3 regions of the Hahella sp. KA22 genome follow, and region 2 is predicted to be linked to each of the others. Evidence: predicted binding sites of a transcription regulator. Region 2 holds the regulator's gene; each other region holds the start of a gene.

Region 1 (10,934 bases), 570 kb from region 2:
GAAAAAAACGTTGCTTTGCGCTATTTGCCTGCGTAGATGCGGCGCGCGGACGGTGAGTTCAAATCGGCGATTCAGTTTTGCTCTTAAAACTATTCAAGGTGCGTGGTCAGCATGGACATTCTTATTCTTCTGATAGTCGGCGCGGTGGTCGGCGGAGCCGCGTTGCAGTCCTTCGGAGGCGCATTGATGGGCGCTGCGTTGGGCGCTTTGGCGGCCAGCTTCCATCGCTTACAGATGAAAGTGCAAAAGCTGGAGAAAAAAGTCAGCGCATTTGAAAGGGCCCGTTCTGAGCCTGTCGCTGCGCCGCCGCCAAGGGTGGAAATCCCTCTCGCCTCAAACCTGAATACAGCGACCTCGTCGCAACCGATGGCGACGGCCTCGACCTCTGCCCCGAACACTGTGACGGAAAACGTGAATACGTTGGATGAGGTCAAAGAAGAGGAAAATATTTCCCTTGATATCAGAGACCTGCAACTGGATATAGAGCCGTCTCCTGCACCGGCAGTCGCGATGGAGCAGGCGCCTGTTACACCATTGGCCATGACCGAAACTGAGCCAGCGCAGGAAGAACCTGTCGTTGCGCCGGCGGCGCCTGCTGAGGTTGCTCAACCTGAACCTCTACGTCCCACGCCTGCTGAGCCGGCGCCTCCCAATTTGGCCGATAAGCTGGTGGCCTGGGTGACCAACTATTTCACCGGCGGCAATATTGTCGTGCGGGTGGGCGTCATTATTCTGTTTTTCGGCGTGGCGTTTCTACTGAAATACGCGTCGCAAAAAGTGGTTATTCCTCTGGAGCTGCGTTATCTGGGCGTGGCGGCGGGCGCCGCCGCCATGTTCGCCATCGGCTGGCGCTTGCGTCGCAAAAACCAGGGCTATGGCCTCATTATGCAAGGCGGCGCCATTGGCCTTTTGTACATCACTATCTTCGCCGCTTTCCGCCTGCATGGCTTACTTTCTTCACTGACCAGCTTCTCATTGATGGTGGCGGTGGTGTGTTGCGGCGTATTGATTGCTGTCTTGCAAAACGCACAGGCGCTGGCGGCGGTCAGCGTCATAGGCGGTTTCGCTGCGCCCATTCTGGCCTCTACCGGGCAGGGCTCCCATGTGGAGCTGTTTACTTACTATTTGCTTCTCAATCTGGGCGTTACCGCCATCGCCTGGTTTAAGTCCTGGCGCACGTTGAACTGGCTGGGGTTTGTTTTCACCTTTGGCATTGGCATGGTTTGGGGCGCGCAGTATTACACCCCTATGTTCTTCCATTCCACCGAGCCTTTCCTGATCGCTTTCGCGGTGATGTATAGCTTGATCGCCCTGCTGTTCGCCTCGCGTCAGCCCCCCAATTTGAAGGGCCTGGTGGATGGAACCCTGGTGTTCGGGACGCCTACGGTGTTTATCGCCCTACAGTCGTTGATGGTTAAGGACACGCAATACGCTATGGCCTGGAGCAGCGCAGGCGTTGGTATTTTCTATCTGACCTTGAGTTTGCTGGTGCGCGCGCGTCCTCAAATGCGTTTGTTGTATGAATGCTATCTGGCGCTGACGGTTGCGTTTCTCACTCTGGCGATTCCTCTCGCCTTCGACGGGCGCGTTACCTCTGCGCTGTGGGCGGTGGAAGGCGTCGCCCTGTTTTGGGTAGGCGCGCGCCAACAGCGACTGCTGCCGCGCTTTTCCGGATTGGGATTGATGCTGTTCGGCGGCGCTATGTATCTCACGGAGCCGCCATCCCAGGAACCGCAATGGTTTGTGTTGAACGCTGACTTTATTGGCGCTTTGCTGGTGACCATCGCAGGCGGCCTCACTGCTCGCATTGCGACGCGTTATCAGGATCGCCTGTTGCGTCAGGAAGTGCAGTGGGCTCCGATTATTCTGTCTCTGTGGGCTTATGCATGGTGGATGGCGGGCGGTCTATTTGAGATTCATCGCCACATCGCCGATACGCACCTGCCGATAGCTGGCAGTCTGTTCACGGTGTTGACGGCGATGGCCTGTCAGTTCTTTGCGGGAAGATGGCGTTCGCCGCATTTGCCCTGGTTGGCGATGGCGAGTTTTGTCATTGGAGTGGTTTACCTCTTTACCCACTATCAAGTAGACGCACGCACTATTGCGTGGCTGAACGCGGACTTCCTGGCGTCCATGACGTTGGTGGCGTATGCGTTGTGGGCGGGGATTTTCGGCAGGCGCGGCGAGCAGCATCGATATTTTGCGCCGGCGGAAATGGTCAATGCTCTGGTGCTGGGCGTGGCGGTGGCCTTAGGGTCGCTGGCGGGCGGAACCGAGGCTATTGAGCAGTATCCGTCAGCGATGGAGGCGTCGGCGTTTCTGCTGTTCTACACGTTCTTCACCGGCGCCTTTGCGCTCTCATACCTGCGTTTCCAATGGACGACGGCGGCTTACCCAGCGCTATTGCTGGCTCCGGCGATATTATTTGTTTTGTTCATTTATGTGCTGGAATACCGGGCGTTATACGCCAACGCCGGCTGGTTAGCGTACCCAGTGGCGTGGGCGGCGCATTTCGGATACCTGCGCCTGATGCAGGATCGCGTACGTGCGCCAATAGGCCTGTTTCATTGCGTGATGTTATTCGCTCTGGTATTCGCGGTCACCTGGCAGATTCATTTTGAAATCACCGGCGAATATGACCCTGAAACCATGGCTGGGCAGGCGATATGGGGATTGGTTCCCGCTCTGGCGTTGCTGGCTCTGCGGCGCGGCATGTCCTCGGTCTGGCCGTTTGCGCGCTACCCGCAGGAACTGTTGCAATGGCTCCCTCGCGCCTTGCTGGCGAGCGTTGGGTTGTGGATGTTGTGGAGTAACATAGTTGCTCCAGCGAATAAGGGGCTGGCGCTGTTGAACCCACTTGATCTGGTGAACCTGCTGGCCTTGTGGGTGTTGTGGACGGAAGTGCGTCGCCATGGCGCGCTGGATGCACTTAAACAAAGAGTCGCCTCATACGGCGTGGTGGCGGCGTTTTGCTTCCTGTGGCTCAACGCGTCCCTGTTCCGCGCTTTCCATTTCAGTCTGGCTATCCCTTACCGCTTCGATGACATGGTGTCGTCCATCGTGGTGCAGAGCGGCATGAGTCTGCTGTGGAGCATTGCGGGCATGCTGTGCATGCTGGTCGGCGCGCGCAGGGCGCATCGCTCGGTGTGGATGGTCGGCGGCGGCTTGATGGTGGCGGTAGTCGCCAAACTGTTCCTGTTCGATCTTTCCGGCACGGGCACGGTGGCCCGTATCGTCGCCTTTATCAGTGTTGGCGTAGTGTTGCTGTTGGTGGGCTACTTCGCTCCGGTTCCGCCCCGGGAAGACGCGGAGAAAGCACCCGCGTCGGAAGCGGAAAGTGGGGCGGAGTAAGCCTCAGACCAATGCTTGTTTAAGGAAGGCGACGGTGCGCTCCCAGGCTAACTGAGCGGCTTTCGCATCATAGCGCGCGGCGTTGGCGTCATTATGAAAAGCGTGATTGACGCCTTCGTACATGTGCAGCTCATAGCGCGCGCCTGAGGCGTCCAGGGCTTCACGATAGTCGGGGATGCCCTGGTTAATGCGGTCATCCAAACCTGCATAATGCAGTTGCAGCGGGATTTTGATCCTGGCGGCGTCAGCGGCGTTTACCTGCCTGCCATAAAAGGCCACGGCGGCGGCGAGATCTTGAGAATGAGCCGCCAGCTGGTTGGCCATGGCGCCGCCCCAGCAGAACCCGACGCAACCCACTTTGCCGTTGCAGTCCTCGCGTTTTGTGACATAAGTTACCGCCGCCTCAAAATCCACGCGGGTTTTTTCTCCATCCAGTTGCGCGATCATACCGCGGGCTTTGTCCTGATCGTCCGGCGTGCCTCCCAGAGGAGACAACCCATCCGGAGCAAGGGCTATGAAGCCCGCCAGCGCCGCCCGTCTCGCCACATCTTCAATGTGTGGGTGCAGTCCTTTATTCTCATGGATGATCACTACGCCTGGCAGCGGTGCGGATGTGTCTTTGGGTTTGGCGAGATAAGCGCGGATGACGCTTTCGCCGCCTGGGTATTCGACATATTCGCTGATAATGCGCGCGTCGTCTTTGGCGATGGTATCCGCTCGTGCGTAGTTGTTTTCCAGCAGGGGCAGAAGCGCCATCGCCGCAGTGGTCCCGCCGGCCAGTCTGGTCAGGCGGTCAATGAAGGTTCTGCGACTCATGGTGGAGTGTGTGTATTCGTCGTAAAGCTGGATGAACTTTTGTTCCATGGAAAGCTCCTTCTCTTGTTGTTCAGCGGTTGGTCCGCGATGTGTCGCAGCCCAGGCGCATGCTTGTTTTTGGGTACTGCTTTCCTAACGAAAATCTTTAGCCGGAACAGGCGTGGTTCACGAAACTGTCATTTACTTGCAGTAAAAGTGCTGTCGGATCAACGCTGTTAAGGTAAAAAAAATGACTGTACAACATCCTCAATATGGTTGGGAAATAAAAGACTCTGATGACATTCCCTCCAGTCCTGAGCAGGGTCGGAGTTTCTTTGACATCCTGCAGGCGCGGACTTCCCGTCGTGGCGTTTTGCGTGGTTTCGCTGCTGGGGCGGCGGCTTCAGGCGTTTCTCTGACTGGTTGCAGTGCAATCATGGCCGGCTCGGACAAGGGTGAACTGACTTTCACTGAGCTGCCTCATGGACAGGACGAAACATTCCACGTGGCGCCCGGTTATGAACACGATGTCCTGATTAGCTGGGGCGATAAAGTGTTAGCGGATGCACCGGCGTTTGATCCTCGTAACCAGAGCGCGCAAGCGCAAGCCAAACAGTTTGGCTACAACAACGATTTCGTTGGATTCCTGTCATTGCCGTTGGGTTCCGACAATTCGGATCACGGCCTGCTGGCTGTGAACCACGAATACACAATTTCCGAGCTGATGTTCCCAGGTTCGCCGAAGACGGATCAGATGAGCAAGGCGCAGGCGGATATCGATATGATGGCGCACGGCCTCAGCATCATCGAAATCAAGAAGACCGATGGCAAATGGGCGGTGGTTCAAGGCTCAAAATACAACCGTCGCATTACTCCGGTAACGGAAATGCGCATGACGGGTCCCGCCGCCGGCAGTGACCGTTTGCGCACCGCGATTTCTCAGGACGGAGTAAGAACCCTGGGCACCTACGGCAACTGTGCGGGCGGCGTCACGCCCTGGGGTACCGTATTAACAGCTGAAGAAAATGTGCAGAACTACTTCAAAGGCGATCCCGCCAAAACCAAAGAAGCGGAAAACTACAAGCGCTTCGGTTTATCTGGCGAACACGAATACGCCTGGGCCAACTATTATGATCGCTGGAATCTGGCGAAAAGCCCCAACGAGCCCTTGCATGTAGGCTGGGTGGTGGAGATTGATCCGTTTGATCCCGATTCCAAGCCGCAAAAGCGCACTGCCCTGGGTCGTTGCAAGCACGAGGGGTGTAACGTCTTCGTCAACAAGGATAACCACGTGGTGGCCTACACTGGCGACGATCAGCGCTTCGAGTATGTCTACAAATTTGTCAGCAAGAACAAATACGACCCCAGCAACCGCGCCGCCAATATGCGCCTGCTGGAGGAAGGAACGCTATACGTGGCGGAGTTCACTGACGGCGGTCTGGTGACCTGGCGTCCGCTGGTGTTCGGCCAGGGCCCGCTGACCGCGGCCAACGGCTTCCGCAATCAGGGCGATGTCATGATTGATATGCGTAAGGCGGCGGATCTGCTTGGCGCCACCCGCATGGATCGTCCCGAAGATGTGGAAGTGAATCCGCGCACGGGCTCAGTGTTCGTCATGCTGACCAATAACAGCAAGCGTAAGGATGGCGACACCAACGCCGCCAACCCCCGCGCCAAAAACCAGTCCGGCCATATTATCGAAATGACGCCGCCAGATGGCGACCACACGGCGGATCGCTTTATGTGGGACATGTTCATTATCGCCGGCAATCCGCAGACGGAAGGCGCTAAATATCACCCGGATATTTCCGCCAACGGCTGGTTCGCCGACCCGGACAACTGCGCTTTCGATAATCACGGCAATCTCTGGATCGCCACTGACGGCGCATACAAAGACGGCGTCGCCGATGGCGTGTGGGCCTGTGCGGTATCCGGCGAAGCGCGTGCGTTGACCAAGCACTTCCTGCGCACGCCCTTACAGGCGGAGTTGTGCGGACCCTTCTTCACCCCGGACAACCAGTCTTTCTTCTGCTCGGTGCAACACCCCGGCGAAGAAGGTACTTACGATCAGCCCACTACACGCTGGCCTGACTTCCGCAACGACTTGCCGCCGCGTCCTTCCGTAGTGGCGATCAATAAGTCCGGCGGCGGCCGCATCGGTAGCTGACGCATTATCGATCGCATAATCTGAAAGTAACGAGAAAACCGGTGCTGGAAACAGCGCCGGTTTTTTTATGGATGAGTATTTATTGAGCGTTTTCGCCAATGGTTTGGAAGATTACGCCATTCTCCGGCGCCGGTAATCTTAATAGTATGAATCTGCGTTCACACTTTAGATGACGGCTATGAAACTCGACAGCTATCTCACCAGACAAGAACAACAAGAATTAAGGCAGGGCTCCAATTTTCGGGGCATGATGGGCTTCGTGACTACTTGGGGGCTGATCGTCGGTGTGAGCGCGCTTTTTGCTCTCTATCCTAATGTTTTCACTCTGATTCTGGCGCTTGTCGTGCTCGCCAACCGGCAATTGGCGCTGGGCATTCTGCTGCATGATTGTTCCCACCGCTCCTGGTTCCGCAGCCAGTGGCTGAATGATCAGTTGGGGCATTGGCTGGCTGGCGCCCCGGTGCTGGTTCCGTTGCCTTTTTATCGCAAATATCACTTTATCCATCACGTTAAAACCGGAACGGACGAAGATCCGGACGTGGGCAATATCCGCAGCTACCCAGTCACTAAAACCAGTATGCGACGCAAGATATTCCGTGACTTCACCGGACAGTCCGGGCTGAAGAATGCCCTCGCGCTCTTGCTGTATGTGAATACCGGCAGACCTGGCAACGCCGTATCCATGGGTGTGCAAACGCGACACGCGGAGAAGGCGGAGGTGCGTCGCACCACGCTGCGTAACTTCAGTCATCTGCTGTTGGTGCACGGCGGCTTTTTAGGGCTGTGTGTGGGGCTGGGCCATTGGGAAGTTTATCTGCTGTGGTGGGTCGCCTATATCTTTACGTATCCTTTTATCATCCGCGTGCGTCAGGTCGCTGAGCATGGGGCCATGCCGGCGTTGTCCTCCGATGACGTGCGCGACACCACGCGCACCACTCTGGCGCGTTGGTGGGAACGTCTATTGTTTGCGCCGCATTATGTGAATTATCACTGCGAGCATCATGCGTTGCCCACTGTCCCTGGTTATAACCTGCCTCGCATGCATCAGATGCTGCGCGAGCGCGGCTTTTATCAGGATAAGCCCGAAGCCTTGGTTGTCGGCTATCCAGAGATCATCCGTAAAGCCGCATCCGCCTAAATCTTTCTTACCTTCATATCCGTCTTTTCTGACTTTTTGTTTTTTTCTGACTTTGCGCCTTCCTGCGCGCTCTTTGCGTGCGCGTAAGCCGTCCGTAACTCTCTGTTGTAGCAGTCTTAGTCCATATAACGTCTACCATTTCACCTGTACGGCCTATTCTTTGCTGACCAGAAACCGGCTATCAATATCGTCACAAAAATAACCATAAGCTGTCATAGCGGCCACGTAGGGTATTCCAGTTGTACGCCCGGCATTAATAACCTGGAGCCAGTTAAATGAATAAGAACGTATGGATGATCCTGCTGGGGGCGATGGGGCAAATGATCTGCCCGTCTTCTCATGGGGAATTGTTGATCAGTGAAGTGTTGTACGACGCGCCTGATAATGATGCGTCGCAAGAGTGGGTGGAGATATTCAATCCGTCCTGCCAGAACGTCAATCTGGCGGACTACAGTTTGCAGGACAACGGCGGCGCTTATCCGTTGAGTGGCGTGATCGCCGCCGGCGCCTACGTCAGCGTGGCGAAAAACGCCGCTGGGTTCCAGGGCCTGTTCGGGATGAATCCGACGCTTTCCGGGATGTCTCTGAGCCTCGGTAATTCCGGAGATTTCGTCAAACTGATGAAAGGCGCCCAGGAAGTGGACATGGTGGCGTGGGAAGGGGCGGTGTCTCAGTGGTATTTGAATGCGCAGAATGTGTCTCTGATGCGTTTCGCCAGCGATGATACGGACACCCAACAGGACTGGGCCGTCGCCGCTACAGCAGGCGCGCCGGGCGTGGGCGATCTTGACGCCGGATGCGGTGGGTCTGATCAAGGACCCGGCGACGACTCGCCGACCAATGACACTCTCGTCAACGGCGTCGCCAAGACTGAATTGGCAGGCGCGGCGGGCTCGCAAACTTTCTATGTCGGCAGCGTCCCCTCCGGCGCGGTCAATCTCAGGTTCGAACAGTCCGGCGGTAAAGGCGATGCGGATTTGTTCGTGCGTTTCGGCGCGGCGCCGACAACCTCCGTTTATGACTGTCGCCCCTACGAGGGGGGCAACAACGAAACCTGCGAATTTAAGGGGCCCGCCGCAGGGGATTATCACGTCATGGTGAGCGGCTACAGCGATTACAGCGGGCTCAGCCTGCGTATGAGCTACAGCGCCGACAGCGGTGGCGATGACGGAAACGATGACGTGGACGGTTATTACTCTTCCGCCATCGGGAAAACCGGGGCGGCGCTGAAATCCGCGCTCAATGGGATTTTGCGTAACCATACGGCGATGAGTTATTCCCAGGTTTGGGACGCCCTCAAGTACACCGATGAAGATCCTGACGACAGCAGCCATGTCATGCTGTTGTATTCCGGCCGCTCCATCGACAAGGATGACAATGCCGGTCAATCCAATTCCGGCGACGCCTGGAACCGGGAGCACGTATGGCCCAAGAGTCATGGTTTCAGCAACAGTAGCCAATACGCGCACACGGACATCCATCACCTGCGGCCGGCGGATGTTTCCATCAACAGCGAACGCGGCAATAAAGATTTCGACTTGGGAGGCAGCGCGATCAGCGAAGCCCCGGAGAACAAGACCGACGCCGACAGCTTTGAGCCCAGAGATGCTGTAAAAGGCGATGTGGCGCGCATGATTTTCTATATGGACGTACGTTATGAAGGCGGCGATGACAGCGGTACGCCCAACCTGGAACTCGTCAACTATTCCGGTACGGGGACCAAGGACCCTAAACTGGGCAAGCTATGCCAGCTGTTGCAATGGCATATCCAGGACCCGGTGGACGCTTGGGAGAAACGCCGCAACCAGCGTATTTATGAACGCCAGGGCAACCGCAATCCGTTCATTGATAACCCGGGATGGGCGCAGGAAATCTACGCGGCTTCTTGCCAGTAACGCGTACTATTAATCAGGCAGACAAATAGCTTGTCTGCAACGACAGGGCCTACACATGTCAGGCCCTGTCTCCCGAGGCTTGTCGCCGCGCAGGCGCGTCCATGCGCCTGGTGATTAACATGCCAATATCATTGCCACGTTAATAACTAAAAGTGCAAAGACACGCCGCGGTCGTGGGGATCGCGGCGGTTTATCTATTCGCTATATTCGTCATAGTCGAAGCGGGATATTTCCTGTTATAAACGTGGGTTTATGCTTTTGTACTTCGAATTCAGGCGAGCACTCGCGAAGAGGGAGGCGGCGTTACCATGGCGGAATTTTCTGGATTTTCACCGGACTTTTTTAAGTTTTTTCAGCAGTTGCAGGCAAATAACAACAAGGAATGGTTTGAAGAGAACAAAGCGCGGTTCAAACAAGAGGTGCAGCAACCTCTAGTGTGCTTTATTGAAGCCATGGCGCCGGAGTTGATGAAAGTCTCTCCCTATTTCGTAGCGGACCCGCGATTAAACGGCGGCTCGATCTTTCGCATCTACCGGGACACCCGTTTCTCCAAAGACAAGACGCCCTACAAAACCCACGCCGCCGCGCAGTTCCGGCATCAACAATACAAGAATGTGCATACGCCCGGTTTTTATGTGCATCTGGCGACGGACGAAATTTTCTTTGGCGGCGGTATCTGGATGCCGGAGTCGCAAGAGCTATTGAAGATTCGTGAGCGTATTCGCGATAAGCCGAGCGCCTGGGAGAAGGTGTTGGCGGATAAAAAACTGAAAAAAGTGCATGGCGGCGTAACCGGAGATGGACTCACGCGGCCGCCGAAAGGTTTTGACGCCGACGCACCCCATATTGAAGACATCAAGCGCAAGAGCTTTTTCGCCATGACGCAATGCCCTGTGGATGCGGCCATGGAGAAAGACTTCCATAAACAGGTCGCCGCCGGTTTTGCGGCGGCGGGACCTTTGGTGGAGTTTTTGTGCGGCGCGATGAACGTACAGTTCTAACCGCCGCTTCGAGAGAGACGCTAGAACAGCGTCTTCATAGTTCCACCGTCCACCACCAATGACGCCCCGGTAATGTAGCTGGCGGCGTCGGATAGCAGAAATACCGCTGCATTGGCGAATTCCTCCGGGCTGCCGTAGCGACCCATGGGAATGCTGGATGCGGAGGCGTCACGTTGCTGTTCTACGGAAACCCCTTTTTTCGCCGCGGCGGTGGCGTCCAGGGATTGCACCCGAGGCGTATCGATGCGGCCGGGAATCAGATTATTGACGCGAATGCCTTCGCTCGCGAGGCTACGGGATAAACTTTTCATCAGGCTGGTCACCCCGGAGCGCATGACGTTGGACAACAACAGCATGTCGATGGGCTCTTTCACCGAAGATGAGGTGATGCTGAGAATGCTGCCTTGGCCCTGTCCGCGCATGGCGGGCAGAACCGCGCGCACCATGCGCACGCTGCTCATTAGAGTCAGTTCAAAGGCGTCGCTCCAGGCGGCGTCGTCAAAATCGTCGAATTGCCCCGCCGGTGGGCCGCCGGCGTTTACCACCAACCCCTGTGGGTCTCCCAGTTCATCGGTGGTGCGTTGCGC
Region 2 (10,934 bases):
GAGAGGGTGAGTGGCGCTTGTTGCGCCCGTTGGATACGGGACAGAAACAAATACTATGGGATGGTGAGGCATTGTCCCTTTGTAAGTTTCCCTCCAACGCCATATCTGCGATCATGTTCGGCTGCGCTGTGGACCCTGAGCTAAGAGATGCGTTGACGCATCTGCTACAGGTGGATATGCGCTACCGTCAATTGCGTACATTTCAAATGAAAATGAGCGCGTCCCGGTTTCGCCTTAGCGCGGAACCTTTAAACTGAGTTAAACGGCGGCTATCACAATTTTTTTGTATGAGGCAGAAAGGAAAAAGAGCGTGAAATTATTCGCTAAAGGTTTTAACGACCTGCTGGAAGGGTTTCGCCTGATTCAGCATCCCAAGCTGCGGGTCTTTGTCATTATCCCTTTGATTATCAATATATTGGTATTTGTAGGCTTCATCTGGGGCATGAGCGCTTACTTTTCCGGCTGGGTGGACGCCATGGTCAGCTGGCTACCAGACTGGCTATCTTTCTTGCGCTGGTTGGTATGGCTGGTTTTCGCCATTCTGGTGGGCATTCTGGTGTTTTACACCTTTGTGTTTGTCGCCACACTGGTTGGCGCTCCCTTCTATGGTTTGCTGGCGGAACAGACGCAGAAGTTGTTGACTGGAAAAGAGGTGGATGAAGATACCCCCTGGAAACAAGTGATTATGAATATTCCCGCCAGTGTCTGGCGTGAGATCAAGAAGTTCCTTTATTATCTTCCGCGTGCGCTGGGGTTATTTTTGCTTAGCTTCATCCCTGTGGTGAACTTGGTGTCGCCATTGCTTTGGGCGGTGTTCTCTTCATGGATCATGGCGCTTGAGTTTGTGGACTACCCTGCGGATAACAACAAGCGCAAGATTGATGACGTGATTCGTTTCATGCGCGAGCGCCGCAGTCGGACGCTGGGCTTCGGCCTGGGCGTTTGGGGCAGCACTTTGATTCCTATCGTGAATTTGGTGTCCATGCAGGCGGCGGTCGCCGGCGGCGTTAAATTCTGGCTGGAAGAGCACGGTCAGTTACCTAAAGCGAACCCCGCTTCTGGCGCCGGCGTAGCTGTGAGGTGATCCTGCTGTGGCGGCGTGATAGCTACGCCGCCGCTTAAGTACTGAATAAAGTGGGAATTTTGTCAGACAGTGCTAGCCTTATAGTTATGTGATTAACGGAAAGTGTAGCTCTGACATGGCTTTAAAGGTGTTGGTGGTTGATGATGCGAGTTTCGTCCGTGATATGGTCAAGCGGGCGATGCGAACCTATTTTCCTCAGGTGACGGTGGAAGAAGCCATCAACGGGAAGAAAGCGCAGATCCTGATGAATAAGACGCACTATGATCTCATCCTGTGCGACTGGGAAATGCCGGAAATGTCGGGGCTGGAGTTATTGCAGTGGGCGCGTGGACAAGACGCCTACAAGAAGACGCCTTTCGTTATGGTGACCAGCCGGGGGGATAGGGGCCATGTGGTAGAGGCGGTGCAAAGCGGCGTTTCCGATTATCTGGGCAAACCCTTCAGTCCTGAAATGCTGGCGCAGAAAGTCAACAAGCAATTGGCCGCCAAGCTTAAACGCGCTGCTGGTGAAAAGTCCTCTTCGGCCCGTCCGGGCTCCGATTCCGCTTCTGTATTGATGCAGGCGTCTGACAGCGCCAAGCAGGCTTCGACTCCAGCCGTGACGCCGGGCCCGTTTGCAGATAGTGCAGCCCTGCTGACTGGTGGTTCTACATCTCCTAAAAAACCAGCGCCGGACCCAACGTCAGGTAAGAAAGCGCTGGCGCAGATTCGATTTGCTGAGTTCAACCTGCCCTGTGTGATCAAGGCCATTACTTTGACTGAAGTGAAAGTGATCGCCAAACGGGGGCAGAAGTTTCCGATGATTCTTGATCCCGCCGTGGTGGATATAGAGGTCGACGATGGTGAAACTCTGGAACGGATTAACGGCTACGTGCACATGCTGCAGGCAGTGGAGAAGCGGGTGGACACGGACTTTATCAGCATCGTTATTCGGTTTGTGGATGAAGACCCGGATAAGATGGCGTCGCTGTCCAAGTTTATCGCCAAATTCTAACTCTGGTTAATCACTGACATTCTCGGCTTCCGCTAACGCCTCCGCAGAAGCCATGCGAGTGCGCGGGAAGTGGCAGGTGAAGGTGCTGCCTTCGCCGATGTGGCTGGTGATTTCCAGCTCGCCGTCATGATTGATCAGGACATGCTTGACGATTGCCAGTCCCAACCCTGTGCCGCCGGTATCTGCAGCCCGTGAAGGGTCAGCTCGGTAAAAACGTTCCGTCAGTCTGGGAATGTGCAGGGGATCAATGCCGATGCCACTGTCCCTGACGGCGAAATGCACGCCTTTCTTATCCTCGAACCAGCGCACCCGAATCTCGCCATTGGGAGGCGTGTATTTCACTGCATTCATAACGATATTGGAAAAAGCGCTGTGTAATTGCGTTTCGTTGCCGGTAAGCCCGGCGCTGCTCTCCAGACTCAGCTCTATGCGGTGGCCTTTTTCCTGGCTCAGGGCGCGGGCGTCGTCGCAGATAGCGCGCAGCATGCTATCCACATCCACCAACGTAGCTTTGAAGTTGGAGCCGTCATTCTCTATGCGGGAAAGCAGCAGTAAGTCATTGACCAGTGCTTCCATACGCTGCGCTTGTTGCTGCATCTGGTTCAAGGCGCGATTCCAGCGAGGAGGCAGTTCATCGGCGTTGTCGATGAGGGTCTCCAGATAGCCGGATATGACCGTCAATGGCGTGCGCAACTCATGGGATACGTTAGAAACGAAGTCCCGTCGCATCTCTTCCAGACGGTATAGCCGCGTCACATCCTGCACCAGTAGCAGGCGATCGTCTTCTCCGAACAGTGTGATATGAAACTGTAACTTCAAGTTGGGATTATTGGGGGCGTTGAGGATCAACGGCTCCTGGTATTTCTTGGAGGTGAAGTAGCGCTTGAAAATAGGCGTGCGGATCAGGTTGTAAATCAGCTGGCCCCGGTCGGTCGGATATTTGAAGCCCAGCAGCTTCTCCGCGGATTGGTTCCACCAGTCCATAGCGCCTTCGCTGTTGGTCATGACGACAGCGTCTTTAAGGGCGTTGGTGGATTCCTGGATGCGGTCGATCATGGCTTGCAGTCGATCGCGGGAACGATAGTGCTGAACCTGGAGACGATGAATGCCGTCGAATAGATCTCCCCATAATCCGCGGCTCTCGGGAGGGTCTTCCATTTTCGCCTGGTACAGCCAGCGGTGCATGCGAAACGCCTGGGTGAGCGTCCACCCCAGGTAGGCGGTGAGACCGAACACCAGCGCCCAGGCTACTGAACCGATAATAAGGCCGACAATGATGCAGCCCAGCAAACTGTAAACCAGTAGCCGTACATAATGACGCCAGTGATTGCGCATGCGTTTTATGAATACTTCTTTTGGAATTATTTATTTTTTAAGACGGATCGCGGCGCTTATGGCGCTCGGGTCGAAAAGCGATAACCCGTCCCACGCACGGTTTGAACCAGATGATGATGACTGGGCTCCAGCGCTTTGCGTAAACGTCGAATATGCACATCCACCGTGCGTTCTTCCACGTAGACATTGCCGCCCCATACCTGATCCAAAAGCTGCCCGCGAGTATACACCCGTTCCTGATGCGTCATAAAGAACTGCAGGAGCTTGTATTCCGTGGGGCCCATGTTGAGCGCATCGCCTTTGGCGGTGACGCGATGGCACACTGGATCGAGGCGGAGTCCTTCGACCTCAATGGGGGTTTCCATGCCTTGTACGGCGGTGCGGCGCAGCACTGCTTTCAGGCGCGCGACCAGTTCTCTGGGAGAGAATGGTTTGGTGATGTAATCGTCTGCGCCCACCTCCAGGCCCTGGACTTTGTTGTCCTCTTCGGTTTTGGCGGTGAGCATGATGAGAGGGATTTCCGAGGTGTTTTGGTCTCGCTTTAACCGGCGTGCGAATTCAATGCCGCTGACGCCGGGAAGCATCCAGTCCAGCAGTATGAGGTCCGGCTTCTGATCAATGATCAATGCATGCGCTTCCCGCGCGTCCCCGGCCTCCAGGTAGTCATAGTCAGCCATTTCCAGAGCGACTGCGATCATTTCCCGGATGGCGGGCTCATCGTCCACTATGAGAACTTGTTTGCTTGCCATGCAAAACACCTTTTTGAATACTCGATTGCCGAATTATTACAACGGCGTTTTGTTACAAGTATATGACAGGCGCTTAATTAATGTGATGGAAATGAGCCCGACCGTTTGCAGTCGGGCTGTAAGCTTGGCGGAATGGGCTTTAGGGACGGAAAATAAACTCCAGAACCAAGCCAAGAAAAACGGCTGCGCCAACCCAGTGATTGTTGAGGAAGGCCTTAAAACAGTGCTGGGAACTGCGGTCGCGAATCAGGTGCTGTTGATACACAAACAACATGGCGGCGGCGATCAGGGAGACCTGGAAGTAAATGCCCAGCTCGTATTGCGCGCCGACCATGAACAGGATGCCCAACGTTAATACCTGCAAGCCCGCCACGGCGGCGCGATCCGCCTCGCCAAATAGAATGGCGGTGGATTTAACCCCGATCTTGAGGTCGTCCTCCCTGTCCGCCATGGCGTACATGGTGTCATAGGCGACAGTCCATACCACTGTCGCGGTGTACAGCAGCCATGCCTGCTGCGGCACGGCGTCAAGCTCCGCGGCGAAAGCCATGGGTATGCCCCAGGCGAAGGCCGCGCCCAGTACGACCTGGGGCAGGTAAGTGTGGCGCTTCATGAAGGGGTAAGTTGAAGCCAGCGCCAGCGCTCCGGCTGAGAGGTAAATCGTCAGGGCGTTGGTGAACAGCACCAGAATGAAAGAGACCCCGACCAGAACGCCGAACAAGGTCAGCGCCTCTTTTTCCGTCACCCGGTTCTGTGCAAAGGGACGGCTTTTGGTGCGCTCGACATGCATGTCTATACGTCGGTCTGCATAGTCGTTAATGACGCACCCGGCCGAACGCATCAGCAGGACGCCGACAACGAAAATGAACAGGTTCTTGAGGGAGGGGGAGCCTTCAGCAGCCAGCCATAGCGCCCACAGCGTTGGCCAGAGCAGCAGATAGGTTCCGATAGGACGGTTCAGTCGCGTGAGATCGATATAAACCGGCAATTTCGCCTTGATTTGTTCCGCCAGGGATGGAAGTGGACGCCCTTGGGATTTCATAGCCAAACAGAATCCTGATTTAGTATGTGGTTTGCCACTGTGTTCAAGCTCAGCCGCCCAGTAACTTATTTTCCGCCTGTTCAACTTGATCCGCCGAACCATGCAGAATCAGCGTATCGCCGGGCTGCAGAACAAAATCGCCGGAAGGATCGAAGAATTCCTCATCTCCGCGTCGAATACTATCGACATTACAGGCGGCCAGTTTCATCTGCGCCAGAGAGCGATGACAGCTGTAAGCGCCATCCGGTAGCGTCAACGCATGTAATTTTTCCAGCGGCGTGCCGTCAGCGCCGACCAACTGGGAGTTAATGCCAGGGTAATAACCGTGCAGCATTTTGTAGCGGCTACGGCGCACTTCCTCAATTTGACGATGAATTTTCCTGGCCGGCGCGCCCATAAGGGTAAGCACTTGAGTCACCAACATCAAGCTGGCCTCCAGCGTCTCCGGCACGATTTCCGTCGCTCCCGCTTCCTGCAGCAACGACATTTTTGAGTCATCCGCCGTGCGCACCAGGATCGGCACGTTGGAGCCGGTGGAGCGGACCTTGCGAATGACCGCCAGACTCTTGTCCACATCAGCGTAAGTGATGATCAGCAGGCGCGAGCGCTCCAGGCCCAGCGCCTTGAGAATATCCAGCCGTTCAGAGTCGCCATAGTGCACAGGCTCGCCAGCAGCGGCGGCTTCTTTTACCCGCACAGGGTCCTTATCCACGGCGGTCATGGGCATGCTGCTGCGACGCATGAAGCGGGCGACGGTCTGTCCTACCCGGCCGAAACCGCAGACAATGGCGTGGCCTTCCAGTTCGGAGCAGGCGTTGGTCAACGCTTCCACGCGGGTTTGAGCGACACCCTGTCCTTTATCGGAAGGGAAGCGGGCGCTGAGATAGCGCGCCAGATTCATCAGCCAGGGCGTCAACGTAATACTGAGAATGACAGTGGTGATCACCACTGCGCCAGCTTGTTTGGATATCAGCTGGAACTTTTCGCCCAGTGCGAAGAGAGCGAAACCGAATTCGCCGCCCTGAGCCAGGTACAGGCCGGTCTTCAGCGCAACGGCTCTGTCTTTCTGGTGACGATAGGCGAGGGCGCCGATCAGCGTCGCCTTAGCCAGCAGGAGCATTGCAGTGATGAGGAGAATCCAGGGCCAGTTGGCGAGCACTTCCTGAAAGTCCACGATCATGCCTACGCTGATAAAAAACAGGCCCAGCAGAAGGTCGCGGAAAGGGCGAATATCCGCCTCAATCTGATGTTTATAGTGGGTTTCCGACAGCATCATGCCGGCGATAAACGCGCCAAGCGCCATGGATAGCCCGAAGCTGTGGGTCAAAGCCGCCGCCAGCAGCGACACCATCAACACGGTCAGAACGAAAAGTTCTTCCGAGTGGGATTTGGCGACTTCCGTGAAAATAAACGGCAGCACGTATTTACCAATCGCCAGCATCAACGCGAATAGCAGAGCGCCTTTACCCAGGGTGATGGCCAGTGCCGCCGCCAGGGATCTGTCCGAGCCGCCCGCCAGAAACGGGATCAGAATCAAAAAGATAACCGCAGCCAGATCCTGGAACAGCAGCACCCCCATTGACATGACGCCGTGAGGCAGACCCAGTTCATTGCGCTGCACCAGCTCTTTGCTGACCACCGCTGTGGAGGAAAGCGCCAGAGCTCCGGCGATGATAATGGCCTCTTCCGTACTGGCTTTGAACAGCCGGGCGATGCCGAAGATCACCAGACTGCTCACCGCCACCTGCCAACCGCCCAGGTTGAACACCACCTTGCGTAAAGCAATCATCTTGGCCAGAGAGAACTCCAGCCCGAGGGAGAACAGCAGAAATACCACGCCGAACTCCGCCAGCACCTGGATCGTTTCCACGTCGTCCACCCATCCCAAGGCCGTGGGACCGACGCCGAGGCCCACCGCGAGGTAAGCCAGGACAGAGGGTATGTTCATGCGCCGGAACAGCGACGATACGACGACCGCCGCGGTGATCAGCACCAAAAACTGACTCAGATTAGCTTCATGCATAAGAGGTAAGGAACCAACATCGCCTGTTAGTGAATTGGTTTAGCGCCCGGGCGGGCTTAGCTTAAAGACCTTTTACGGCGTAGATGCCAGGTGCGTTGCGCCAGTAGCCTTTGTAGTCCATGCCATAACCGAATATGTAGCGGTCAGCGACTCTCAGGCCAGTGAAATCGCACTTCTGGCCGGGATAGACTTTACGTTCATGCTGCTTGTCCACCAGCACTGCGGTGTAGACTTTCTCTGGCTTCTTGTCTTGGCAGTAATCGCAGATGGCGTGCAGGGTGGCGCCTTCGTCAAGGATATCGTCAAGGATGATGACCGTACGTCCTTCCAGGTTTTCGGCCGGCTCCACTTTCCATTTCAGACCGCCGCCGCTGGTCTGGTTGTTATAGCGGGTGGCGTGAATATAACTGACTTCCAGCGGAAAGCGCAGCTTGGGAAGCAGCTTGCCTGCGAACACGACGCCGCCGGTCATCACGCAATACACCAAAGGGTTGCTGTCTTTCAGTTGCGCCGTGATTTCCTGCGCCAGACGCTCGATAGCCTGGTCTACCTGCGTTTCGTCGAATAGGCAGTCTGCTTCCTGAAATACCTGCTGCATGTTTTCCATATTATGGGACATTGGAATTACCTGAGAGTTACCGTTGTGATGATGAATGTTCTAAGAATTTATAAAAGTTACAGGGCTTGTTGGCGACGCCGGCGCCTCAACAAAGCCTAGTATAACGATTTAGCCCCGGAATGACTTGATCAATGCCGGCCGGAACCTTATAAATGCACTCACTGTGAATCAGGCGTTTTACCATAAATAAGAAGCTCTTTGCGGCTTTTTTGACAAATTTGAATAGGATACTGTGATGCGTAAATGGCAATGTGTGGTGTGCGGATACATTTATGATGAGGCGGAAGGCTGGCCCGAAGACGGTATCGCTCCCGGAACCCGCTGGGAAGATGTGCCGGAAGACTGGATTTGCCCGGACTGCGGCGTCGGCAAAGAAGACTTTGAAATGATTCAAATCGGTTAATTCGCTCTCCAAGCCGCTCAACTCTCTACTGGAAATATAAAAGGATACGTCATGCCGGATACTGCGCCCATCGTCATTATCGGAACCGGCCTCGCTGGCTATACGCTGGCCCGTGAGTTCCGCAAACTCAATAAAGACGCGCCGGTGCTGATGCTGACGGCGGACGACGGCCATTCATACTCCAAGCCGATGCTCTCCACTGGCTTCGCTAAGGCCAAAACCGCGGATCAACTGTCCATGGCGGACCCCGGCAAGATGGCGGAGCAATTGAATATCGACGTGCGTACGTTCGCCACGGTGACGGCGCTGGACCCGGAAGGACATCGTTTGTACATCGGGGAAGAGGCGCTGGAGTACAGCAAACTGGTGCTGGCCTGGGGCGCGGATCTGATTCATCTGAATATCCCCGGCTCTGGCGCAGGCAAGGTTTTCGCGGTGAATGACTTAATGGATTACCGTCGTATTCGGGATGCCCTGCAAGAGAAAAAGAGAGTGGCGATTCTCGGCGCCGGCTTGATTGGCTGTGAATTCGCCAACGACTTGCTGCAAGGCGGTTACGAGGTGGAGCTGATTGCGCCCTCCGATACCGCGTTGCCGGGCATGCTGCCGAAGGCCGCTGGCGATGCGGTGGTGAAAGGCCTGCAGGCTCAGGGCGCGGTATTCCATTTGGGACAAGTAGCGACAGCAGTGGAGGATACTGGCGACGGCGTGGCGCTGACGTTGGATAACGGCGTCAAGGTGCAGGCGGATATCGTGCTGTCAGCCGTCGGGCTCCGACCGCGTACGTCTCTCGCCAAGCATGCTGGCGTTCAGGTTAACCGAGGAATCGTCGTGGATCGGGAAATGCGCACCAGCGCGGCGGATGTTTATGCATTAGGCGATTGCGCGGAAGTGGATGGGCATGTGCTGTTGTATGTACTGCCGCTGATGGCTTGCGCGAAAGCGTTGGCGAAGAGTTTGGCGGGCGAGCCGACCAGGGTCAGTTATGGCGTGATGCCGGTAGTGGTGAAAACGCCGGCTTGTCCGGTAGTGGTGGCTCCACCGCCGGTTGGCGCAGAAGGTGACTGGCAAGTAGAGCAATCCGGCGATTGCGACGTCAAAGCCCTGTTCGTCAACGCGAAGGGCGCATTGGAAGGGTTTGCGTTAACCGGCGCGCATGTGATGGAAAAGCAGAAACTGGCTCAGCAATTGGGCCCCATTCATAACGACTGAATGGGGCCCTGGTTCTCTCAGCCCTGACCTTTGGTGCGGGTGCTGGATTTATTTTCCTGAATCTTCTTTTCGATAAAGGCGTAAATCAAACCGGCGATATCCTTGCCGGTTGCGTTCTCAATGCCTTCCAGTCCTGGTGACGAGTTGACCTCCATGACCAATGGGCCATGGTTGGAGCGCAGCAAATCGACCCCGGCGACGTTCAAGCCCATGACGCGAGCGGCTCTAACTGCGGTAGAGCGCTCCTCGGGAGTAATCTTGATCACTGACGCCTGACCGCCCCGGTGCAGGTTGGAGCGAAATTCGCCCGGCTGCGCCTGTCTTTTCATGGCTGCGACCACTTTATCGCCGACGACGAAGCAACGGATATCGGCGCCGCCGGCTTCCTTGATGAATTCCTGCACCAGGATGTTGGCTTTCAAGCCCATAAAGGCTTCGATAACGCTTTCCGCGGCCTTGCGGGTTTCCGCCAGCACCACGCCAATGCCTTGCGTGCCTTCCAGCAGCTTGATGACCAGCGGCGCGCCGCCGACCATGGAGATCAGGTCGCGAATGTCGTCAGGGGAGTGGGCGAATCCGGTGACCGGCATGCCCACGCCTTTGCGTGAGAGCAGCTGCAAAGAGCGCAATTTGTCGCGGGCGCGTGAGATGGCCACGGACTCATTCAACGGAAATACTCCCATCATTTCGAACTGGCGCAATACCGCCGTGCCGTAGAAAGTGATGGATGCGCCGATCCGGGGAATGATGGCGTCAAACCCTTCCAGCACCTGACCCTGGTAATGGATGGTGGGTTTGTGGGTCGCCATGTTCATGTAACAACGCAGTGTGTCGATTACATGCACCTCATGCCCCCTTTTTTCACCTGCCTCCTTTAAACGGGAGGTGGAATAAAGAGAAGGATTGCGCGACAAAATGGCTATTTTCATAAGTTACCAAGGAAATATTGAACTAAGGTAGATTGGCGTCGTTGATAATCAGCACTTCAACTCTGCGATTAGCCGCGCGCCCTTCTTTGGTGTCATTGTTCGCCACCGGACGGGATGCTCCGAAGCCTTCTGCTTCTATCCGGCTGGAATCTATGCTGCCCACATTGGCGAGGAACTTGGCGACGTTGCTGGCGCGCTTCTCAGAAAGAGACTGGTTCAGGGCCCGGTCGCCGCGGTTGTCAGTATGACCGGAAATGCGAATTTTGCAATTGGGGAAGGCTTCAATTGCGTCGATGATCTTGTTCAGCAGGGTGACGTTGTCACGTTGCACTTCACTGGAGCCGGAGGCGAACTTGAAGCCGTGGGCGCGGATCAGCACATTGGCGTTCTGCCGGTAAACATCGGCTTCCGTCAGGGTAAACAGTTCCTGCACGAACTCAAAGCGGCGTTGGATTTCCTCGCTGGCGCGTTTGGCCGCGTCCGTCTCCAGCTGGACCGCCAGCAGCTTCTGTTCCATTTCCTGCTTCATTGTTTCCAGGCTGGC
Region 3 (10,934 bases), 1.6 Mb from region 2:
TTCACATGCATCATCCAGAAAAATCGAAACCGTCACGCTCCTTCCACTCCCTAATCAAACCTCAATCCACTTTTTTGCGCCACGAACAATGGCGAAAACCTCGTTGAAAAACGCCCCTCTCTTACACTTGCCCATCTTTAGAGCTTTACGTTTTAAAAAGCGTATTCCGCACCCTGATCGGTTAATAATCTTTAATCCCTGGTTTATTGATTTTCCCCCACCCGAAACATATTTTCCCAGTAGGCTTATCCCTTTAGTTTGAGGCGACTATGTTCAGGATTCTACTGTTTCTGGCAACCAACATTGCTGTAGTGCTTGTTGCGAGCGTGACGTTGCGGCTTTTGGGGGTTGAACCCTATTTGCAGGGCAGCGGACTGAATCTCACCTCGCTTCTTATCTTCTGCGCCGTATTCGGCATGAGCGGCGCGATGATATCGCTCTTCCTGTCCAAGTGGATGGCGAAGATGTCCACCCGCACCCAAGTGATCGGGCAGCCCCGTGACGCGGTGGAGCGCTGGCTGCTGGACACAGTGAGAGAGCTTTCCAGCGAAGCGGGCATCAAGATGCCGGAGGTGGGGATTTTCCCCGCCCAACAGTCCAACGCCTTCGCGACAGGCTGGAACAAAAATGACGCTCTGGTGGCGGTCAGCGAAGGGCTATTGCGCCGCTTCAGCAAAGATGAAATTCGCGCCGTACTGGCCCATGAGATCGGGCATGTCGCCAATGGCGACATGGTCACCCTGGCGCTGATACAGGGCGTTATCAACACCTTCGTGATGTTCTTCGCTCGAATAATTGGCAACATTGTCGACAAGGCGGTCTTCAAAAATGAAAACGGTCACGGCATCGGCTTTTTCATCACCACTATTTTTGCTGAAATAGTGCTGGGCATTCTCGCATCCATTATTGTCATGTGGTTTTCCCGTAAACGGGAGTTCCGCGCCGACGCCATGGGCGCCAAACTGGCGGGTTCTGGAGCCATGATAGCGGCGCTGCAACGCTTGAAAGCCGAGACGCAGTCGCCGAATGAAATGCCTGACACGCTGACCGCTTTTGGCATAACCGAGGGAGTCAAACAGGGTTTTAAAGCCCTGTTCTCCAGCCACCCTCCCCTGGATGAGCGTATCGCCGCTCTTGCCGCCAATCGTTAAGAACCGTTAAAGCTCAGCTCAACCAAAAAAGCCCGGTTTAGACACCGGGCTTTGTCGTTTCGCTCTATGCATCCAAGCGACATCAGATTGATTACTTGGACAATTGCAGCTCATGCACAAAGCCGCTGATGACGATTTTCGCCGCATCAGACAACCCGGTGAACTGCACGCCATATAGATACCTGAAAGGCGCATCATCCTGATCCATGATGGTGCGATTGCGAATAATGCCGGTGACGTTGAACGTTTTGGTGATATCCGCCACCGTCAAAGCGAAACGCAGAATCACTTCTTCTCCGGCGTCCCCCAGCTTTACGATGGATTTCACCCCGGCGCCGGTCTTACTGATATCGATAATCACAGCCTCTTTCGGCCAGTCGCCCAAGCCAGTATCGAAGTCGCTGTTGACCTGAGTGTGAATTTCGACCTTGAGTCGTTCAGCATTGCGTACTTGCAGCGCCAAAAGCTCTTTGGGGTATTCCAGATGGACATGGGCGAACGGCTGAAGCGCCATGTGCTTGACCTGACTGGTGAAAGCGCACACTTTATTCTTCGCTACAGAGCGCACGGTGAACGGGCGATCCTTTTTCAAAATCAACTGTTTGCCATCCACGACAGGCGTTGTGACCATTACGCTTTGTCCAGGCACAAACCCGATTAACCGCACATGATAGCGCGCACTCTGGTCCATGCTCTCCAGATGCAAAGGATCGCCAACTTGCAGTCCCAGCTTTTCAAATGGTATTTCCACATCCTTGGGAGAATACACCGCTGCTTTATCACCCACTCAGCCATTTCTCCAAGACTAGTATCCAGCGACGTCTACATTGTAACGCCTTTATTCATGCCGGAATGGATTGATCGCCTCTTTCCGTGACGATAATTTCGACAGTTTAGTATCGACCGTCTGTCGCTGCTTGTGAGCCCGAATAGTCATTTTTTTGCAATGATTCACAAATAAGCGCCAATTCAGGTTGGTTTGCCTTTCAATATATTATCGTCCACTTTTCGAGCTTTTTCGCATTTTCTATCGATAATGCCTTGGGAGAGCCTTCCTGAGCCTGATGGCTCAAGCTGACGCCATGGGCTAATTTTAGATATAAGGACGTCTGCCGAGAGCAAAAACGCCGAAAACAGATGTCCATCTCGTGTCACGGGATCGTCATGAGACAAGTTTAGGCTGGTGCAAACTCTGGAGGTCCGGGCAAATGCAAGCGAACAACTGGCGTAAATCGGCAAGCGAGACTGGCGACGACGAACGCATGAACGGCGCCGCCATCATTACGGAAAACGGCGAAGAGATCCCCATCACTGAGGCAATGATTCAGCAGGCGCTGAAAGCAATGGAGGATAATTGGAATCCGTGGAGCCGCCAGCACATGAATATGCGCCAGCGGCAGAAGGGCTGAGCTATTTCGAGCTGAGGTTAAACCCAACCGCGCTCAGGGTGGCCAGAAGATCCGCTTTGCCGCCCTTGAGTTCAATCTTGATGCGATCAAACCCTCTGCGCACGCGATACTCTCTGCGTAAACGATCAAACTCTTGCGCCCGTATGGGCGCATCCAGACGCAAGGTGCGCTTCAGCTGACTATCATCGTGGCGCACGTCATAACTTGCTCTGATCGCCGTGTGCAACGCCCAGTCTGGATCTACTCCAGAGGAAAACGCCATTCTGCGCAGCGGCGGCTCGGGCAAAAACTGCCCCAGTTTGTGCCTTACCGGCAAGCCGAGATAGCGGCTCAGGTGTTGATATATGATCTCTGTTCCCGCCGTGCGCCCATCCAGTGTGTAGCCCGCAATATGCGGCGTAGCGAAGTGGCAAAGCATCGCCAGCTCCACATCAATAGCGGGCTCGTTGTTCCAAACGTCAAGCGCAACGGTCAGGCCATCCCCTCTCTGCAGTCGACCCTTAAGCGCAGCTTCGTCGATCACTTCGCCGCGACAGGTGTTGATCAGGATCTGGTCCGAACGCAGATTCTCGATCATCGCCGCGTTCAGCAAACCCTGCGTTGGGTAGGGACCTGAATCCGTCAACGGCGTGTGCAGCGTGATAATGTCGCACTGCAATACCTCTTCCAAGGGAAACAGATTCTGCTCTCCAGCAGCTTCTCTGGGAGGATCGTTGGATTTCACCTCAAGCCCCAGCAAGGTCAGCGCGCGTTCAAGACGCCCGCCGATTTCACCGCGCCCGATAATGCCCACGGTCTTGTCTTCCAGCTCGAAACCCAACTGTTCGCTAAGGACGGACAGACAGCTCACCACATACTCGACCACTGCGCTGGCGTTGCAGCCTGGCGCATTACTGAACCCCACCCCCCGAGAAGTGAGGTAGTCCATGTCGACGTGGTTGCAACCAATAGTGGCGGAGCCGACAAACTTCACGCCGGTATTTTCCAGCAGGCGTTCGTCCACCCTGGTCACGGAGCGCACCAGCAGCACATCTGCGTCACGCAGGTGCTCGTTGCTGATTTCACGTCCCGGAAGAGTATGAATTTCTCCCATTGATCCGAAAAACGGCTGCAGTAGCGGAATATTCTCATCTGCAACTATTTTCATCTTCCCTTTCCTCTTGGTCGGTATGCTCGGCTACTGCAGTAAATCATCATCCGGGTGAATCAGAGCCAGCTCATGACCCAGGTATTTCTCCAGTTCCGGAATCAGGAAGGAATCATCCTCACAGGCGAAGCTGATGGAGACGCCCGTCGCGCCTGCGCGCCCGGTGCGTCCGATACGGTGAACGTAATCTTCCGGGTCGTCGGGAAGATTGTAATTGACTACGTGAGTCACGCCATCGATATGCAGACCACGGCCCGCGACATCAGTGGCGACCAACACACGGAAGTCGCCTTTACGAAAGCGTTCCAGCGTCTTCACACGTTTCTGCTGGGGTAGCTCGCCGGATATCAGCTCATTTTTGATGGAATGGCGATTCAAGGCTTCCGACAGACTGCGGGTTTCGTCGCGGCGGTTACAAAATACGATCACGCGACGGGTTTCACTGTCCTTCAGCAGGTTCACCAACAGCTTGCGCTTGGCGCTGCTTTCCACCATGTAAACGCGCTGATCCACGGTTTTGGCGGGAAGGTGATCCACCGCCAGCATGACTTCCACCGGTTCTTCAGTCCAGCGCCGCGCCAGATTTTTGATGTCTTCGCTGAAGGTCGCGCTGAACAGCAGAGTCTGCCGCTCTCTCGGCGTCGCCCGGACAATGCGTTTGACGTCGGGAATGAAACCCATGTCCAGCATGCGATCCGCTTCGTCCAGCACCAGCACCTCCACCTGATCCAGATAAATGTCGGCGCTGGTGAGATGATCAAGCAGACGGCCCGGCGTGGCGATCAGCAGATCCACGGCTTCGTCCCGCAGCTTTCTGCGCTGGCGATCCAACTGCGTGCCGCCAATGACGGAAATGATGTTCAGTTTCAGGTGTTTCGCGAGCGCACAGGCGTCTTTCTCGATCTGTAGCGCCAGTTCCCGTGTCGGCGCCACCACCAATGCTCTCGGCTCACTGGAGAAACGCTCTTCCGTTGGGATCGGGTTGGAAACCAGTCGCTGTAGAATGGTGATCAGGAACGCGGCGGTCTTGCCGGTGCCTGTCTGCGCCTGACCGATCAGGTCCACTCCCTGCAGCGTGTGCGGCAGCGTCTGCCCCTGAATCGGAGTGCAGCGCTCAAAATTCAGATCGCGAATAGCCTGCTCAAGTTTTGGATGTAAATTCAGAGAAGAAAAGAGGACGGCGTTATCCGTCGTTTGATCACTAACTGTCATGATTTTTGAAGATATTCCCGGCAAACCGACGTAGTCCAAACCACATACTTTATGCGATGGGCGACTGGACCTGCAATGTTTGCAATAAGTTGTTTAAAACAAGCCCGCCAACGCCTCATTCGCCAACCGCCCGCTCTTCGCGAAAAGCTCAGTGAATGGGATATTGAGAAGCTTATCCGCGGACGCTCCATCGCGCACCGCTTATTTGGGTTATTCCGGGATCTCCGCAAACATTCATATCTTATCCAGTGCAAACAGAGACAGTCCGAAATTTTCCCGCCCTATGTATGTGTCCAAAAAACAGTCCAGAAGTTGCTGGGCGCGCGGCGGCAATCCTTCTTGCAGATAGCGTCGCGCCTGTTCATGAACGGCGGCCTTGAAGGCCTCTTCCCCGGCGGCGCCTTGACCGTCGAGATTGTCGAAACTAATAAAAAACTTTACGCCGCAGGCTTCCGCCAGAATCCACTCCAACGCCTGCGGCTTCACTTCAACCCGCTCAAACTCCGCCTGACGTTGGGCGCTGCGGCCATCCGGCTCGTACCAGTACCCGTAGTCGGTCAGTTGGCGGCGCGCTTCGCCCGCGATGCACCAGTGAGAAATCTCATGCAACGCGCTGTTCACAAAGCCATGAGCAAAATGGATTTCATTGCAACCGCCTGTGGCGGAAGCGGGTAAGTAAATAGGCTCGCCTTCTCCCCGCACCAGCACTGTATTCAATGTTTCCCGGAACAAACCGTCGAATAAATGCTGTAAGTCATGCGCCGTAGCGGCCGGCATGGAGAAGTCTAATCTGGAATAACTCGACAACGCGTAAAAAACCCCGATGCGTGACAGCTCCGTGTCGCTACAATCAAGCCGGGCGGCATGCCCGTCTTATGGACGCCCCATCGCCCGTGCGAAGCACTTAGAGTATAGGCGTTGCGACACATTCAGGCGGATCTTAAAAATAGTTTAACTTAACCGCAGAAAGTCGCGCAGACAGGGACCTTGGATTATGATGGCCGATTATCGATTTTATGGATAAGGTAATCAATTGTAATTTCAACGAGAAGTTCAAGTTTTTTGAACCTTCAACCCAGTAAATTGTCATATTGAACCAGTCCATACCCGCGCAACCGAAGGGACGCCCGGGGAACAGGCGCGCTGGATAGCGCCAATTTAAATTTTAAGCACCTGTAGCGAGAAACATGCCCCAACTACTCAGAGTCCTATTCATACTGACGCTGTTTTGCTGCGCCACGGTCAGAGCAGAAAATAACCTGTTCGGCGACAACAGCGGTTTTCTGGCCGAACCGGAATTCCTCCCCGTAGAGGAAGCCTACCGGTTCACGTCATCGGTGGAAGGGGACGAACTAGTCCTGCATTGGGCGATTGCTGACGGCTATTATCTGTACAAAGACCGCACCTCGGTGACGACAGACGCAGAGGGTGTAACGCAAGGGCGCTGGACCTATTCCTCCCCTGGCGAGGAGAAAGAAGACCCCTACTTCGGCATGGTCTATGTCTACCACGATGAGCTTACAATCCGCGTGCCAGTGGCGGCGGAGGAAGGCGCTGAAGTTGAGTTCAAAGTGCGCTATCAGGGATGCGCGGAAGCCGGTTTGTGTTATCCGCCGCAGACAGAAACAGCGCTGTTTATCGGAACGGAGTCGGTTAGTCCTGCGCCAGCTGCAACGACAAACGACACCTCCTCATCCACTCCTCCCTCTACAGGTCAAAACAGCTCAGGCGCCGCGATCACTTCCAGCACGCCATCCCCAAGCAAGGCTGCTGACGTTGATTTCACTTCATCCAACTCGATTACGGACTACCTCATCGCCCAGGGTCTGTTATTCAGCTTTTTCATCCTGATGGCCGTGGGTATTGGTTTGGCGTTTACACCTTGCGTATTCCCCATGGTGCCCATTTTATCCAGCATCATCGTCGGGCAAAAAGAAGTCACCATGCTGCGTTCCTTTATCCTGTCCTTTAGCTACATCATGGGCATGGCCGCGGTCTATACAGCGCTGGGCGCCGCCGCAGGCCACTTCGGTGAACTGGGTCAGGAGGCCAACATTCAGGCGCAGGTGCAAAAACCCTGGATATTGATCATTTTCAGCGGATTATTCGTACTTCTCGCCCTATCCATGTTCGGCTTCTATGAGCTTCAGATGCCTTCGTTTTTGCGTGACAAGCTCAGCGGTATGAACAGCAAGCAGCAGGGTGGCGAAATCATCAGCGTGTTTATTATGGGCTTGCTTTCCGCACTGGTGGTGTCTCCCTGCGTATCAGCGCCCCTAATCGCGGCACTGGGCTATGCCGCCTACCTGGGTTCAGCGTTCAAAGGCGGCGTCGCATTGTTCGGACTCAGCCTGGGCATCGGTTTGCCATTACTCATTCTTGGTACAGGCGGCACCAAACTATTGCCCCGCGCCGGCGCCTGGATGGAGCATGTGAAACATGTGTTCGGCGTCGCCCTGCTAGGTGTCGCCATATGGATGCTGGAGCGTATCCTGCCGCCGGAAGCCACTCTGACTTTATGGGCAGTATTGATCGGCGTTTCTGCGGTTTACATGGGAGCATTCACCAATGTCGAATCCGGCTGGAGCGGCTGGCAGAAGCTCAGCAAAGGTCTGGGACTGGTGTTCTTCGTCTACGCAGTCACTCTGATGCTGGGCGCAGCGGCGGGCGCTAACGACCCGCTGCAACCTCTAGCGCCCTATGCGATCAAATCCGCAGCGGCGGCTACAGGCGGCTCCTCCATGCAACCGCTATCTTTCGTTAAAGTCACTTCACCAGAGCAGTTAGACCAGGAAGTCGCCAAAGCTTCCGCCAGCGGAAAACCCGTTATGGTGGACTTCTACGCCGACTGGTGCATCAGCTGCAAGATCATGGAGCGGGAAACCTTCGTTCTACCCGAAGTGCAAGCCGGACTCAGCCGCTTTCACCTTATCAAGGCGGACGTCACTGACAACGACCAAGGCAATCAGGCGCTGCTCAAGCGCTACGGCATATTCGGACCTCCCGCGTTCATCTTTTTTGACGCCAAGGGCGCGGAATTGGCGTCCAAACGCTTCCTGGGCGAAATCTCCAAAAACGCGCTTCTTAATCACGTTAAAGATATATAAACTGCCCGGCGTCGCAATCATCCATCGTTAAGGGTTGTCAGCGCATGCCGCAAGATCGTTTTCTGCGGGGAGTGACGTTCATCATTCTCGGCGAATGCTTTTTCGTGCTTACCGGCATGGTGGTGAAACATATCAGCCTGGAAGCCCATGTCTGGCAGATGGTGTTTTTCCGCAATCTCTTCGGCTTGGCGTTTCTTACCCCCCTGCTGCTCCGCTCTGGCCGTAGCGCTTTCAAAACCCAGCGATTGTCGCTTCATTTTCTCCGCGCCGCCCTCGGCGTCGCCGCTTTTTCCTGCCTGATCTACACTTTCGCGTCCATTCGTCTGGCGGAAGCCACCATGCTGAAACTGATGCTGCCGCTATTTATTCCAGTCATCGCCTGGGTCTGGCTACGCGAGCGTCCGACGCCGATTTTGGCGTTTTCCCTGGGTTTGGGGTTTCTCGGCGTCCTGATAATCCTGCAACCAGACAGCCTTGCCGCCGCAGGGAGACTCGCCATTCTCACAGGATTGTGCGGCGCCCTGTTCGCCGCCGGCGCCAAAGTGGTCATTGGTCGCTTAGGCGCTACCGAACCCAGCGTCCGCATTGTTTTCTATTTCAATCTGTTCAGCACGCTACTGTCCTGCATTCCCATGTTCTGGTACTGGCGGGCGCTGGAGCCGGTCACCCTGCTATGGCTGTTTCTATTCGCCATACTGGCGACAATCGGTCAGTTATCAACCACCCACGCCTATACACTGGCGTCGCCGGGCAAAATAGGCCTGTACAGCTACGCGTCGTTACCGATTGCCGGCCTGTTGGGATGGTTAATCTGGAGTGAGGAGATCTATTTGGAACTCTGGATCGGAAGCGGTCTGATTATCCTGGCTGGCGCACTAACCTTCTTCTATAGTCGACCCAGAAAACCGGAGATCGCGACCGCCAAGGGCTGAAGTCTTAGCCGCCGACTTTACGGATATGATAAAAAAACTGCTTGTCCCGCTCGCCTGACGCCAGCAATTCATGGCCCAGGAATTGACAGAACTTGGGGATATCTCTCTGAGTCGAAGGGTCAGTCGCCAAAACCTCGATAACGCTCCCCACTTCCACATCATTAATGCGGTTATGTAGCATCATGACCGGCTCGGGACAAAACAGACCGCACACATCCATGACGCTGTCGATCGAGTATTCTACGTTTTCGTTCTTGCTGTCGTTCATTGCAACCTCTCCATTTCGTGGCGGCGATTATACACCTTCAACGCCGCATCGGCCTCAACTGCATGGGATTGCTTGTTATACTCATAACAACAAGCGTTGCTAAACCGGAGGTGAGCCACATGATCCGCGTGCTGATCGAACGCCATATCGCCAAGACCCTGGAAACCAATTACGAATACACCGCGAAAAAGATCCTGCAAGCGGCTGTGCAGGCGCCTGGATTTTTATCCGGCGAATCCCTGCGTAACGCCAACGAACCCAACTACCGGGTAATCTGGTCGACTTGGCGCTCCGTGCAGGACTGGCAGTCCTGGCAGACATCGGATGAGCGTAAGGCGCTGATGGCGGAGCTGATTCCGATGATGGACCGGGAAGAGAAAGTCACCATCCTGGAACACTCCTAAAGAGAGACCAGCTGAGCAACAACCAGAGACTCAGGGCCTTATGCCCCGAATGCCTCTGATTTAGGTCTTCGCGGGTAACGCGTTAATGCTTCTGGAAAGCGGTCAGAAAATGCCCTGTGAGCGCCAATACAGTGACTTCTTCGCGATCATGGTATAACTGCTTCACACGCACTTCCGACTCAATGTCGGCGCCGAGAAGGCGTTCCTGCAGCCGTTGCAAGCAGGCTTCCACTTCATCCATGCGCGTTTTCATTGGCAGCTTGAGATTGAACAGCGCATAGGTGGTCCAGTCATAACACAACCAGTCCGCCATACGCTCCATGGTCCGCTTCGGCTTATCCACGATATCGCATACGACCCAATCGACTTTCTTCTGCGGCTTATAAACATATCCATCGTCGCTGACGTAGGTCACCGCCGGGTCTTCCAGAAGCTCCTGCTGCAAGGCGCCATGATCGACCGCCGTCATCTTCACGCCCTGGGTCACCATGTACCAGGTCCAACCGCCCGGCGCCGCGCCCAGGTCCACGCCCCGCTGTCCGCGTTTCAATACGAACTCGCGCTCCGCGGGGGTCAACATGGTCAGAAACGCTTCCTCTATTTTTAAAGCGGAGCGGCTCGGCGCTTCATTACGAAACCGCAGGCGGGGAATGCCCAGCGGTAAGGCGCTGCTGTTGGGGTAGATCGCCAAGCCGGCGATGATGTGTTGACCAGACAGACATACCAGATGCAACTGAGGCAGTTCCTCCGACTTGGCCTTGCTCAATATGCCCGCGTTGCGCAAGGCAGCGCTCATAGGCGCCGTCAGCTTCTTGGCCAGCTTCTGCAGAGAGCCAGCTTCATCTTCCAGCGGCGTTTCAATATGCAGGAACCCAAATGCGCCGCCGGCGCGCAGCGCTTCGACTACCGGCGAGACGCGATCAGTAGGGTCTTCAATTTCGAGGTCATGCAGCGCGCAAAACACCTGCCGCGCAAAAATACAGCGACTCACCTCTATCTCTTTATAAACATCCAGCGCATTGCCTTGGGAGCAGCGCCAAAATACAACGCCCGATCCCTTTTCTATTTTTGAGTATCCGTACACAAACTGCAGCGAGGCGATATTTTGCAGCTCCTGTGCGCACTCCGCTTCAAATCCAGGCCGGCAGTAGGCGAGTAGTCCGATGGCGGAGTATTTGCCGGAGCTTAAAGGGGAACGTTTACGGGAAGAACTGGTAGGGTATTTTTGCGACATCCGGGCATTTCCAATCATCAATTCATCGACGCGCCAATGCGCGGCTGGGTAAAGGCCGCTATTGTCGTCG

The links. Region 2 encodes PhoB, which activates phosphate uptake and scavenging genes when phosphate is short. Its sites were predicted from a motif close to TGTCATANNNNTGTCANA; they were not measured.
Region 1: EUZ85_RS03125 (PhoX family phosphatase) is a predicted target of PhoB. The motif match lies at 4,342-4,359, and genes of this name have one in related genera.
Region 3: EUZ85_RS12980 (PA1571 family protein) is a predicted target of PhoB. The motif match lies at 2,301-2,318, and genes of this name have one in related genera.

The regions. Positions count from the first base shown of each region.
Region 1 is NZ_CP035490.1:703,819-714,752, forward strand. Features, by position in the region: gene EUZ85_RS03115 (DUF2339 domain-containing protein) at 112-3,351, shown strand; gene EUZ85_RS03120 (dienelactone hydrolase family protein) at 3,355-4,215, opposite strand; gene EUZ85_RS03125 (PhoX family phosphatase) at 4,397-6,313, shown strand; gene EUZ85_RS03130 (fatty acid desaturase family protein) at 6,492-7,451, shown strand; gene EUZ85_RS03135 (endonuclease) at 7,727-9,346, shown strand; gene EUZ85_RS03140 (DUF2461 domain-containing protein) at 9,655-10,347, shown strand; gene EUZ85_RS03145 (SDR family oxidoreductase) at 10,368-10,934, opposite strand, start outside.
Region 2 is NZ_CP035490.1:1,270,458-1,281,391, forward strand. Features, by position in the region: gene EUZ85_RS05665 (DUF2971 domain-containing protein) at 1-257, shown strand, start outside; gene cysZ (sulfate transporter CysZ) at 311-1,084, shown strand; gene EUZ85_RS05675 (response regulator) at 1,200-2,078, shown strand; gene phoR (phosphate regulon sensor histidine kinase PhoR) at 2,085-3,413, opposite strand; gene phoB (phosphate regulon transcriptional regulator PhoB) at 3,470-4,162, opposite strand; gene ubiA (4-hydroxybenzoate octaprenyltransferase) at 4,302-5,204, opposite strand; gene EUZ85_RS05695 (monovalent cation:proton antiporter family protein) at 5,254-7,227, opposite strand; gene EUZ85_RS05700 (hypoxanthine-guanine phosphoribosyltransferase) at 7,289-7,846, opposite strand; gene rd (rubredoxin) at 8,082-8,249, shown strand; gene EUZ85_RS05710 (NAD(P)/FAD-dependent oxidoreductase) at 8,301-9,461, shown strand; gene rimK (30S ribosomal protein S6--L-glutamate ligase) at 9,479-10,390, opposite strand; gene EUZ85_RS05720 (OmpA family protein) at 10,413-10,934, opposite strand, start outside.
Region 3 is NZ_CP035490.1:2,887,890-2,898,823, reverse strand. Features, by position in the region: gene EUZ85_RS12995 (Dimeric alpha-beta barrel) at 1-36, opposite strand, end outside; gene htpX (protease HtpX) at 270-1,151, shown strand; gene EUZ85_RS12985 (flagellar brake protein) at 1,243-1,938, opposite strand; gene EUZ85_RS12980 (PA1571 family protein) at 2,360-2,560, shown strand; gene pdxB (4-phosphoerythronate dehydrogenase PdxB) at 2,562-3,707, opposite strand; gene EUZ85_RS12970 (DEAD/DEAH box helicase) at 3,738-4,919, opposite strand; gene EUZ85_RS12965 (elongation factor P hydroxylase) at 5,154-5,696, opposite strand; gene dsbD (protein-disulfide reductase DsbD) at 6,107-8,026, shown strand; gene EUZ85_RS12955 (DMT family transporter) at 8,071-8,958, shown strand; gene tusA (sulfurtransferase TusA) at 8,963-9,226, opposite strand; gene EUZ85_RS12945 (antibiotic biosynthesis monooxygenase) at 9,346-9,630, shown strand; gene rlmM (23S rRNA (cytidine(2498)-2'-O)-methyltransferase RlmM) at 9,713-10,864, opposite strand.